DNA from 3 places in the Saccharibacillus brassicae genome. Region 1 is predicted to be linked to each of the others. Evidence: predicted binding sites of a transcription regulator. Region 1 holds the regulator's gene; each other region holds the start of a gene.
What was found. The regulator LexA, encoded in region 1, represses DNA repair genes until DNA is damaged. The targets are predictions, from matches to a motif close to CGAACATATGTTCG.

Region 1 (4,168 bases):
GAAAAGGATTTCCGGAAAGCTACGATACCAAAAAGCTGCTCGACTTCCTGACCCGGGTCCGGGCCGGCGAACGTCAGGTGGAAGCGCCCGTCTATTCGCATGTCACGTATGACGTGCTGCCGGACCGAAGCGAGATCGTGGACAGTCCGGACATTTTGATCGTTGAAGGCGTCAACGTGCTTCAGGTGAGCAAAGGACAGCCGGTGTTCGTCAGCGACTTTTTCGATTTTTCCGTCTATATCGACGCCGAGGAGCAAGAAATCCGCAACTGGTACATCGATCGCTTTTTGCTGCTGCACCGGACCGCGTTTCGCGATCCGTCTTCGTATTTTCACCGCTATGCGGAGTTGACAGAGCGCGAAGCGGTCGAGCGCGCGACGAATATTTGGGAGACGATCAACCTGCTCAATTTGAACGAGAATATTTTGCCGACGCGCGGCCGGGCCGACCTGGTGCTGAGCAAAGGGCCGGACCATCAGATTCACCGCGTGTTTTTAAAAGATTTGTAGGACGGGGTATGAAAAAGAGAGTCGAAATAACGAAGGGGGAGTTTGTTTTGCCGCTGTTTACGTATAAAAAGAGCCGATCGGGTGCCGTTCGTTCCAAACGAGGAGCGATGTTGTCGGCGGTACTGGCGCTTGCGATCGGAGGGAGCACCGCTGCGGCCGAGCCGGCGCAGGCGTCGCCTGCCGGGGAGACGAGTGTCGCTTCGCGATCTGCGTCGTCGCTGTTGTCGGCGTCGAATCTTACGAGCGGCCTCTACAGTTCGAACGCGATCCTGATCGATTTGAACAACGGGCAGATGCGGATGAAAAAAAATATCAACCAAAAGGTCTATCCCGCTTCAATGACCAAGATGATGACGGTGCTCGTGGCGCTCGAAGGCTTGCCGGACAAACAGAAGAAAATTACGCTGCCGGCGTCTATTTTTCCCGCGCTCAAAAAAGAAGGCGCTTCGATGGCCGGCTTCCTGCCGGGCGAAAAAGTGAAAGGAATCGATCTGCTCTACGGGTCGATGCTGCCTTCCGGGGCGGACGCTTCGATGGGACTGGCCTACGCGGTGGCAGGGTCGGAAGCGGCATTTGTCAAAAAGATGAATCAAAAAGCGAAAAAGCTGGGCATGACGCATACACATTTCGCCAACGTGACCGGTCTGCACGATCCGAACCATTATACGACCGTCAAAGACATGTCGATCCTGCTGCGGGCCGGACTCAAAAACGCCACGTTCCGCAAACTGATCACGACGGAGAAACATGCGATCGGCGCGACCAACAGCCATCCGAACGGACTAACCGTGCGCAGCACGCTGTCCGAGAGCGCTCCGACGCTGCAGTTCAAAGGCGGCAAAATTTTGGGCGGCAAAACGGGCTATACCCGGGCGGCAGGGCTGTGCCTGGCGTCGCTTGCGGTCAAAAACGGCAGATCGTACATTCTCGTCACTGCGGGAGCGGACGGAACGCCGTGGACGAAGCCTTACCATATCCTCGACGCGCTGAACGTCTACCCGAAGCTGTGAATTTGGAGTGGAAAAAGAACGCGTGTTCGCTTATAATACAAACATACGTTCCGATCGGTTGTGAGGGAACTGCCTGATGCGATTCGATCGAGGGGCCGGGAGGGTGTGTTTGTGGACATGAATGGACTGGAGTTGAAAGTTCTTGGCATTTTGCGCCGTCATCGCTGGGGCGCTTTCCGTTGGTTGTCGATGGCGCGATTGATCCGCCGCAGCGGCGGGGCTTTTCGCGAAGTTACGATTGCGCTGATCAATCTCGAACAGGCCGCCTATATCCGTTGGCTCGACAAGTCATCGATGCAGCATATCGTGCTGCTGCGCAAAGCGTACGAACGGCCGAAGACGCCGCCGCCGAGATTCGGCACTTCGGCGGCGGACACGCGCAAGCTGCCCCGCCCGCCCGGGAATCGGACGCAGCGGGCGCTGCCTCAACCGACAGGTTCGACGGTCAAGCGCCGTCCGACAGGGACAGAGCCACCAGAGCGGCGAAGACAAGCAGCAGACTGATCAGCGCCGCGCCGAAGTAGATCCGAACCTGCCGCGGGCGGCGGCGGTAGACGGCAATGCCGCCAAGCACCGCGGATACCGCGAACAGTAGAAAAGAAACAGTCATCAGATCGGCCATGACGATCCTCCTTAAATGAGATGGAATTTGAACGGGAACCTCTTAAGCGGGAAACTCTTATTCGCAAGCCGCCCATATCGCACAAAAAAACTCCTCCGATTTCGGGGGAGTTTTCTAGTTGGAGCGGTAAAGGTCGGATGATCCTCCCAGACTCAATGGAAGTTACGGAACAAACCGACGACTTTGCCAAGAATCGTCACGTGTGTCAAGCGAAGCGGTTCGTAAGTCGGGTTCTCCGGCTGAAGGCGAATATGATCCTTCTCCTTGTAGAACGTTTTGACCGTCGCTTCGTCTTCTTCGGTCATCGCCACCACGATATCGCCGTTATTGGCCGTCTGCTGCTGGCGTACGACGACGTAGTCGCCGCTGTTGATGCCGGCTTCGATCATGCTGTCTCCGATGACCGACAGCATGAACACCTGATCGTCGCCGACCATCGTCTGCGGAAGCGGGAAATAATCTTCGATGTTCTCGGTTGCCGTGATCGGCACGCCGGCCGTGACTTTGCCGACGACCGGAACGCGCCGGATCGTCGAGGCGAACAGGTTGCCCGTATCCGACTCTTCCAGACCGAGCAGCTCGATCGCGCGAGGCTTTGTCGGGTCGCGGCGGATCAGCCCTTTTTTCTCCAGGCGGTCCAGGTGTCCGTGTACCGTCGAGCTGGAAGCGAGTCCTACCGCTTCGCCAATCTCGCGAACGGAAGGCGGGTACCCTTTGGATTTGACTTCAGTACGGATAAATTCCAAAATGGCCTGTTGGCGTATGGATATCTTCGACATATCGTATCAACCCCATCCATTAATCTATAGTAGTGTCATTCAAGTTATGAGCATCCGAAACATGCGAACAGACGGTCGAATGCTATACGCGCAAATTATAGCATAGAACTTCCGTTCGTACAAACGTAAGTTCGAAAGTAAGCGTTCTTTTTGCAAACGGGCGTTCGGGCTCGCTTTTTGGACCGCATAAAAAGGGGAACAAATTTTCCCGAACAAGCGTTCCAAAAACTATTGCCTGAAACGTATGTTCGTGCTATATTAATTCACAGAAGGCAGAACAAACGTTTGGGAGAGTGTGTAAGATGCCAAAATATACGACGTATAAGAGCATTTACGAGACGGCCGGCACGCCAACCGAGTCGCGCGGCGGCAGACCCGTTTCCAGCTTGTCTTTTTTACATAATCGGAAGTTTCCCGCTTATCGGCGAAGCGGAAGTACGACCGCCAAAGCGCGTCTGCTGCTGTTTGTCCTGATCGGATTGTTCGCGGGCACCGGAGTCGTGCACGCGTTCCAAAACGACAAGCCGGCAGCGGAAGTCAGCACGGTCATCGTCTCGCCGGGCGATACGCTGTGGTCGATCGCCGAGAGCCGCAAGCCGGCAGGCGCGGACACCCGTATTTTTATCGCCGGCATCCAACAGAAGAACGGATTGAGCGGCAGCGAGATCCACGCGGGTGACGAACTGATTCTTCCGAATTTCTGATCGTCGCTCGCCAGGTTGCGAAGCGCGCGGGAACGCCGATCGACGCACCTGATCCAAACGCAGGAGCTTGCAGGGCTATCGCCTTGACAAGCTCTTTTTTTCATGTGAAAGTATATAGAAGCAAGGTGATTAAGGAGGGGTTACGTATGGATATCGATATTTTGGTAGGCCGGATCAACGAACTGGCCCGTAAACATAAAGCCGAAGGCTTGACCGAAGAAGAAGCGCAGGAACGCGCGCAGCTTCGCGAAGTGTATCTCGGCAACGTTCGGCGCAATTTCCGGCAGGAACTCGATACGATCAAATGGGTCGACGAAGAAGAGCCGGGCAGCGATTCGAAGCTGCACTGATTTTTTTGCGGATGAGGTCTCGCTAGCGCGTACCTGCTCCGCAAGCGCTTTACCGGAACGGAAACGGCTCGCCGGTTCGCGGAAAAGGGAGTGCCGCGAACCGGCGGGTTTTTCTTATATATAGAGTGACTTATTTTAAGGGGGAAAACGCATGTCCCGTTCGTGGGAGAGACAGGTTCGCAAAAATCAGCAAA
Region 2 (4,168 bases), 680 kb from region 1:
GGACGGGCGGACGTACTCGTCTTTTCGGGCGGCATCGGACCGACGCAGGACGATCTGACGAAGGATGCGATCGCCGAAGTGCTCGGCCGGGATCTGCGGAACGATCGTCCGGCCATGGACAAGATCGCCGAGTTTTTCGCGGACCGCGGCGTGCCGATGACCGACAACAACAAGCGTCAGGCGCTCGTGATCGACGGCTGCACCCCGCTTCCGAACGCGACGGGACTTGCGGTGGGCGTGGCGATCAGCGACGAAGCCGGCCACCATTACATCGTGCTGCCGGGCCCGCCGAGCGAGCTCAAGCCGATGTTCGAGGCCGAAGCGAAGCCCTGGCTGCTGCATCAGGTGCTGACCGACGAGATGCCGCTGTATTCGCGCATCCTGAAGTTTGCCGGTATCGGCGAATCGGCGCTCGAAGACAAGCTGCTGGACCTGATCGACGCGCAGACGGACCCGACGATCGCGCCTTACGCCAAAGAAGGCGAAGTGGCGATCCGTTTGTCCACGAAGGCGCATGACATTCAGGAAGCCGACAAAAAGCTGACCGCGCTCGAAGTGCAGATCCAGAGCCGGCTGCCGCAGCATATGTATGCGAGCGAAGACGTGGCGATCGAAGAGACGATCGTGAAGATGATGGCGGATCTTGGACTGACCGTAAGCGCGGCCGAGAGCTGCACCGGCGGCATGGTCATGGAGAGCCTGACTACCGTGCCCGGCAGCGCGGCCATGCTCAGAGGCGGCATTGTCTGCTACTCCAACGAGATGAAGGAGAAGCTGCTGAACGTCCCGCACGATTACCTGGAAGGCGAAGACGCGCCCGGTGCGGTCAGCCGCGAAGTAGTGGAGGTGCTCGCCGAACAGATCCGCATGATCACGGATACGGACTATGGGCTGTCGGTCACCGGAGTGGCCGGACCGGGCTACTCGGAACGCAAGCCGGTAGGGCTCGTCTATATCGGCATCTCCGAGCGGGGCAGCGAGACGGAAGTGTTCGAACTGCGTATCAAGGGCAACCGGGACACCGTTCGCAAACGGTCCACCAAGACGCTGCTGTACCGGTTGTGGCTGCGCCTTCTGCAGGCGGAGAAGCAGGACTGATTTCACCGGAAAACAGCAGGCGAAAAAAGGTGCGAAAGTCTGCCGCGGACCGCGCAGCAAAGCGCTTTTACATTGACCGTACCTGCTTTTTTTGGTATAATAAACATACGGAAGAACCGCGGCGATACCTCAGACTCGCCTGCGGTTCTTTTTGCGACTTAGGGGTTTTTTAGCTTTGCAGACCGCGTCGGAAAGGGAAAAAGCCGTTCGAAAAAAATACGAATGTATGTTCGAAAAAAAGCTTGGCAAACCCGTCCAAAAGCGTTATGATAGAGGTACAGAAGACGTACAAAACCAATCAGATAAGGGTGTGGATATATTGTCAGATCGTCGTGCTGCGCTGGATATGGCGCTTCGCCAAATAGAGAAACAATTCGGAAAAGGTTCCATCATGAAGCTTGGAGAATCGACTCACATGAACGTCGAGGTCGTACCGAGCGGTTCTATCGCTCTGGACGTCGCATTGGGAACGGGCGGAATGCCGCGCGGACGGATCATCGAAATTTACGGACCGGAATCTTCGGGTAAGACGACCGTTGCGCTGCACGCGGTAGCCGAAGTGCAAAAAGCAGGCGGACAAGCCGCTTTCATCGACGCCGAGCACGCGCTCGATCCGAAGTACGCTTATAACCTGGGCGTTAACGTCGACGAACTGCTGCTCTCGCAGCCGGATACCGGCGAGCAAGGCCTTGAAATCGCCGAAGCACTCGTACGCAGCGGCGCGGTCGATATCATCGTTATCGACTCCGTAGCGGCTCTCGTACCAAAAGCCGAAATCGAAGGCGAAATGGGCGACTCCCACGTCGGTCTGCAAGCCCGCCTGATGTCTCAGGCGCTTCGCAAACTGTCCGGAGCCATCAGCAAGTCGAACACGATCGCCATCTTCATCAACCAGCTTCGCGAAAAAATCGGCGTTATGTTCGGTAACCCGGAGACAACGCCGGGCGGCCGCGCGCTGAAGTTCTATTCGACCGTACGTCTTGACGTGCGCCGTATCGAGTCTATCAAAATGGGCAACGATATCGTCGGCAACCGGACACGTATCAAAGTCGTGAAGAACAAAGTCGCACCTCCGTTCAAACAAGCGGAAGTGGATATCATGTACGGAGAAGGCATTTCCAAAGAAGGCAGCCTGATCGATATGGGAACCGAGATGGACATCGTCGAAAAAAGCGGTGCGTGGTATTCCTACTCGGGCGAGCGTCTGGGTCAAGGCCGCGAGAACGCGAAACAATTCCTCAAAGACCACAAAGAAATTTCGCTCGCGATCGAAACGAAGATTCGCCAAGCCAGCAATCTGATTACGCTTGTCGAAGAACCGACCGAAGCTCAGAAAAAGGCCGAAGCGGACGAAGAACAAGAACTGCTCGAAATCGAGTAACAACGGCTGCAAAGTCGTTTGAATAACTCGTTTGAATAAGATGCAAAGCTCCGGCCCGTATGCGGCTGGAGCTTTTTCTTTTAACCGGTTTTTTTAAAAAATCGAATTTGGTACAGGATCGAAGAAAAGAGGGATAGATATGAGCTTTGGAAGAAAACCGTACGGAAGCAATCGGAACGCAAACCGGCGCGGCAGCTCCGGCGACGGCGACGGCGAAAGCAAAAACGAAAGATCATACGAAGAACGGCTGAACAATCTGGGCGATTTTCCCGAAGAAGAAACGCAGGAAGTGACGCTGGTCGAACTGCTGCGGCGTCCGCGCCAAAGTTACCGGATCTATTTCGGTCCGCATTATATCACCGTGCACGAATCCACGATGGTTCGCTATGGCATGACCAAAGGCAGCTTTTTCGACAAAGAAGCGGTCGACAATATCGTGCGCGACAACGAACGGCAGATTGCCTATGCGCACGCCATTAATTTTTTGAGCTTCAAGGCGCGCACTTCGGGCGAGATCGAGCAGAAGCTGCTGGAGAAAGAGATTGATCCGGAAGCGGCGGCGGACACGGTGCACAGGCTGCAGGAGGAGAATCTGATCGACGACGCTTCCTACGCCCAGGAATGGGCGCAGCAGCGGGTAACGGGGCGCAAAAAAGGCAAAGTACTCGTGAAGCAGGAGCTGAAGCGCAAAGGCATTGATCAGGAACTGATCGATGACGCGCTGGACGCGCTGGGCGAAGACGACGAGCTGCGCAGCGCGGAAGAACTCGCGATCAAAAAATGGCGCACGACCAAGGGAGACCTGTGGGATCGCAAGCGCAAAACGGCCGCTTTCATTATGCGCAGAGGCTTCTCCAGCGATATTGCGCGCCGGGCGCTGGACCTTGCTTTAAGCCGTGAAGGCGAAGATGCGGAAGAACTCGGAACGGAATTCGATTGATCCGACTTATTATCCGCGCACAAATTTGGCAATAGCTTGACAACAACTTTTGACGAAGACTACAATAAATGAGGAACGTCAGTGGAATGAGAAGCCTTTTTCCTTCCAAAAATGCGCTGTGCATCCCTGAGTTCTGCCTAATTGACTCTCCCCCGCTTGCCAAAGCGGGATCGGCAGCGACTTTTTTCGGTCGTCTTGCCTTATGGGAACGGTCTTGGGACCGAGCCTTGAATGGATGAATGAGGGTATGATAACCAAAAAGCTTTATCCCGAGGAATACCTTGGAGGAACGAACGAGGAGGTGAGCAGAAATGCCAAATTTCTGGGTCGCGATTCTCGTTGCAGCCGCATTATTCTTTGGGTTCGTGATCGGATATTTTATTCGCAAATCTCTTGCTGAAGCTAAGATTTCCAGTGCGGAGCAGGCCGCTGAACAAATCGTGGAAAACGCGAAAAAAGATGCGGAAGCACTGAAGAAAGAAACGGTTCTCGAAGCGAAAGACGAAGTGCATCGAATCAGAACCGAAGCTGAAAAAGACATTCGTGAACGTCGGAATGAAAATCAACGACTAGAGAGACGATTGTTGCAGAAAGAAGAGTCGCTGGATAAAAAATTGGAATCGCTTGAACGTAAAGAAGAACAAGTGGCTAACAAAGAGAAACGCATCGAAGAAACCAAGCAGCAGATTGAAAGAACGCTTGCGCAGCAGTTGGCCGAATTGGAACGGATCTCCAACCTGACCACGGAC
Region 3 (4,168 bases), 940 kb from region 1:
AGCACATTATCCGGAAACGGCCGGTTCAGCTCGGCCATCTGCTTCGGAATGCCTTCGCCGCCGGCCCGGTAGCTGCCGATCGCGCTGGCAAGCGCCGCGAGGCTTTCCTGTTCGCGCATCCACGCCCGGGCCGCTTTGCGCTGCTTGCCGGTCAGCTTCGCTTCGCAGTCGCACGTCTTCGGGTCGTAGCTGCGCAGCACGCTCTCGCCCGCCGCTTCGCCGGCTTCGACTTCCGCCGCAATCGGCAGGCCTTCCCGCCACATGAGCCATTTGCCCTGCCGCTCCATGCCGAGCACGGAAGCTTTGACGTCGCGGCCGTCCTGCAGGTAACCGGCGGCCGCCGCCGCGATCGAAGACGGTTCGTCCGCTTCCGCGGCCGTAAATACTTCGGTCGGCGGCTCGGACGAAACTTCGATCTCGGCGGACAGGCGCGGCGCGCTGATGCCCGGCGCCTCCGCGTAACGGAAGCCGATCAGCAGCAGCAGGGCGGCAGCCAGCAGCCAAGCACGGCGTTTGGAACGGCTTTTCTCGCGGCGCTGCGCGGCTTCGTGCAATTTCTGTTCGTATTCGGCCAAAATGTCTTCGGGCACGTGGGCGTGCTCGTAGGCTTCGTACACTTCCTGCGCCCGGTTAAAGCAGTAGTTCGCTTTGCCCGGCTGCCCGTCGGCTTCATATTCCTTGCCCAGCAAATACCAGGCCATCTTGTTGTCGGGATGTTCGCGCACATACCTTTTCAGATGGGGAAAGCGCTTCATGAATCTTCGCTCCTTTGCCGGAAAATGCGCCGTGCAGAACGTTTTCGTAAAAAAAGCGCCTCCCGCCTGGTTGTTCAGGAGAGAGACGCTTTTTCCCGGATCCGTCCTGTATTCGGGACTTGCGAGTCGAATCAGCCTTCCTTGTTAAACGGTTCGTCCGCGATGATGATGGAATCGGTCGGGCAGCCGTCGCAGGCGTCGATCATGTCTTCGTGCATGTCTTCCGGAATCGCTTTGACCCCGTGGTTGGCGTCGCCGTCGAAGATGACTTCCGCCAGGCCTTCGTCGTCGTAATCGTAAATATCCGGAGCGGTCGCGCCGCACGCGCCGCAGGCGATGCAGGTATCTTTGTCAACCCAGGTGTACTTGCTCATCGGTATTCCCTCCTGATTGTCTTTTTATACTTTCTATCGGCTGGGCCGATTCTCTTGTCAAGAAGCACATTCTCGTAAGAGTCTTCATCCCTCTAACTATAATATAAACTTTTTTTGATTTCAATGATCCTTACGCTTCATTTTCAATCCTTTTCCGGATCGTTTTCCGCGTTTGCATTCCGTTCCCCGTGAAAAGAAATGCCCGGCGTCCGTCCCGCTTTCATCCGCTTCGTGCCGTCTTCTTCCAGCATACCGGCGATCATCAGCGCGTCTTCGCCGAATTTGTCGCGCATTTTGTCCATGATTTCGGTCAGCTTCTCCCGCTTGGGCTGCCGTTCGTAATCGAACAGATCGAGCTGGATCGCGGCTTCGCTTTTGTCGGTCAGCCCCTGCGCGGCTACCCCGAGCAGGCGGACCGGCTTCCCGTCGCTCCAATGCTTGAGGTACAGCGCTTTGGCTTCGCGGTAAATGTCGTCCGCCGCTTCCGTCGGCGTCGCGAGCGTGCGCGAGCGGGTGATCGTCTTCATCTCGGGCGTGCGGATGGTGATCTGCACCGTGCTCGCCAGCAGATGCTGCTTGCGCATGCGCCGCGCCACCTGATCGCTCAGATTGAGAATGACCCGCAGCGCTTCCTGCGCTTCGGTCACGTCGCAGGGCAGCGTGGTCGTATGCCCTACCGACTTGCTCGGCTCGGGCACGGACTGGACCTCGGCGTAATCCTGTCCGTTCGCCGCGCGCTTCATCCAGATGCCGAATACGCCGAACGACGCCTGCAGCCGTTTCTCGTCCGTGGCGGCCAGCTCCCCGATCGTGCGGATGCCGAGCCGGTTCAGCTTCTCCGCCGTTTTGGCGCCGACGCCGAACAGTTCGCCGCACGGCCGTCCCCATAGCGTATGGGCAAGGTCGCGGATACGCAGCACGGAGATGCCGTTCGGCTTTTTCATATCCGAAGCCATCTTCGCCAGCAGCTTGTTGGGCGCTACCCCGATCGAACACGGCAGCGACAGCTCCCGCCCGATGCGCTCCATGATTCTCTCCGCGATCTCCAGCGGCGTGCCAAACTGCTTCGAGCCGGTGATGTCCATATAACATTCGTCGATGGAAGTCGCTTCGATCAGGGGCGTATAGCTGTACAGTATTTCGCGAAAAGCCCGGGAGTAGGCGCGGTACAACCGGAAATCCGGCTTGATCAGAATGAGCGACGGGCACAGCTTGAGCGCCTGGTGCACCGTCATGCCGGTGCGCACGCCGCGGCGGCGGGCGGGATAGGAACTCGTGACGACGATGCCGCGCCGCTTCTCGCTGTCTCCGGCGACCGCCGTCATCTTGCCGCCGTACAGCTCGGGATGTTCCGCTTCGTGCACCGAACAGTAGAAGGCATTCATGTCCACATGCAAAATGACCCGCCCTTTGGCCGGGTAATACCGCTCGACGTTTTCGTTCACTTTCGTTCCTCCTCTCCCTGCCGACCCGCAGGCAAACGTTTGTTTCCTTATTTTAACGCAAAATTGTTAACCTGCCCACTATACCGGTTTAACGCGTTCATGCTATAATCGACAATTAATACGGACGGAAGGGAGCAGTTCCATGACACGGTCCATCACCATTTTCGATACGACGCTCAGAGACGGCACGCAGGGGGAAGGCATCAGTCTGTCGGCGGACGACAAGTTGAAGATCGCCGTCAAGCTGGACGAGCTCGGCGTACATTATATCGAGGGAGGCAATCCCGGAAGCAACGGCAAAGATATCGAATTTTTCCGCCGCGTCCGCGAACTCGGCCTCACAGCGAAGATTACCGCGTTCGGCAGCACCCGGCGCAAAGGCGGGTCCGCCGACACGGACGAGAACTTGCAGCGGATCGCGGAATCCGGCGCCCAGGCGGCGACGCTTGTCGGCAAGTCGTGGGACTTCCACGTGCATACCGCGCTGCAGACCACGCTCGAAGAAAATCTGGCGATGATCGACGATTCGATCCGCTACTTGAAGCGCCGGGGACTCGAAGTTATTTTCGACGCGGAACATTTCTTCGACGGCTGCAAGCACAATCCCGATTACGCCCGTTCCGTGCTGAAGACCGCTGATGAAGCGGGCGCGGACTGGCTCGTGCTGTGCGACACGAACGGCGGCACGCTGCCGCAGGAGATCGGCAGCCTCGTCGCCGCCCTCGTCGCCGAGATGCCGCAGGCCAGGTTCGGTATCCATACGCATAACGACTGCGAGCTGGCCGTGGCCAATTCGCTCAGCGCCGTCGCCGCGGGCGCGCTTCAGGTGCAGGGCACGATCAACGGCTACGGCGAACGCTGCGGCAACGCCAATCTGTGTTCGGTCATCCCGAACCTGCAGCTCAAGTTCGGGTTCCACTGTCTGCCGGACGACAAGCTGGCGCACCTCTCTTCGACCGCCCGGTATGTCAGCGAGATCGCCAACGTCCATATGCCGGCCGGCCAGCCCTACGTCGGCAGCGCCGCCTTCGCGCACAAAGGCGGCATCCACGTCTCGGCGATTCTGCGCGATTCGCGTACGTACGAGCATATCGCGCCGGAACTCGTCGGCAACAAACAGCGGGTGCTCGTCTCCGAACTTGCCGGCCAGAGCAACCTGGTGTCCAAAGCGCAGGAACTCGGCATCGAACTCGATCCCAAAAGTCCGCAGGCCGCGGACACGATCGGCCGCATCAAGGACCTCGAACACCGCGGCTACCAATTCGAAGGCGCCGACGCTTCGCTCGAACTGCTGCTGCGCGAAGCGGGCGGCGAAGTGCGGGAACTGTTCGTGTTCGAATCGTTCAAAATGCTCGTCGAAAAATCCGCGGGCAAACCGGTCGTCTCCGAAGCGTTCGTCAAACTGCGCGTCGGCGGCGAAAGCCTCTATACGGCAGGCGAAGGCAACGGCCCGGTCAACGCGCTCGACAACGCGCTGCGCAAGGCGCTGCTGCAGTATTATCCGCAGCTGACGGACATGCATCTGAGCGATTACAAAGTCCGCGTGCTCGACGACCAAGAAGCGACCGCTTCCAAAGTCCGCGTGCTGATCGAA

Region 2: the regulator LexA is predicted to act here: its motif matches at 1,318-1,331, upstream of recA (recombinase RecA).
Region 3: the regulator LexA is predicted to act here: its motif matches at 2,607-2,620, upstream of FFV09_RS18675 (DNA polymerase IV).

What each region holds. Positions count from the first base shown of each region.
Region 1 covers NZ_CP041217.1:5,425,621-5,429,788, reverse strand. Annotated here, with positions in the region: gene coaA (type I pantothenate kinase) at 1-509, shown strand, start outside; gene FFV09_RS22715 (D-alanyl-D-alanine carboxypeptidase family protein) at 617-1,519, shown strand; gene FFV09_RS22710 (hypothetical protein) at 1,631-2,023, shown strand; gene FFV09_RS23920 (hypothetical protein) at 1,965-2,141, opposite strand; gene lexA (transcriptional repressor LexA) at 2,294-2,920, opposite strand; gene FFV09_RS22700 (LysM peptidoglycan-binding domain-containing protein) at 3,223-3,624, shown strand; gene FFV09_RS22695 (DUF896 domain-containing protein) at 3,771-3,974, shown strand; gene FFV09_RS22690 (hypothetical protein) at 4,126-4,168, shown strand, end outside.
Region 2 covers NZ_CP041217.1:4,750,547-4,754,714, forward strand. Annotated here, with positions in the region: gene FFV09_RS19895 (competence/damage-inducible protein A) at 1-1,098, shown strand, start outside; gene recA (recombinase RecA) at 1,418-2,479, shown strand; gene FFV09_RS19905 (regulatory protein RecX) at 2,619-3,419, shown strand; gene rny (ribonuclease Y) at 3,731-4,168, shown strand, end outside.
Region 3 covers NZ_CP041217.1:4,485,496-4,489,663, reverse strand. Annotated here, with positions in the region: gene FFV09_RS18685 (L,D-transpeptidase) at 1-755, opposite strand, end outside; gene FFV09_RS18680 (ferredoxin) at 887-1,129, opposite strand; gene FFV09_RS18675 (DNA polymerase IV) at 1,273-2,514, opposite strand; gene cimA (citramalate synthase) at 2,717-4,168, shown strand, end outside.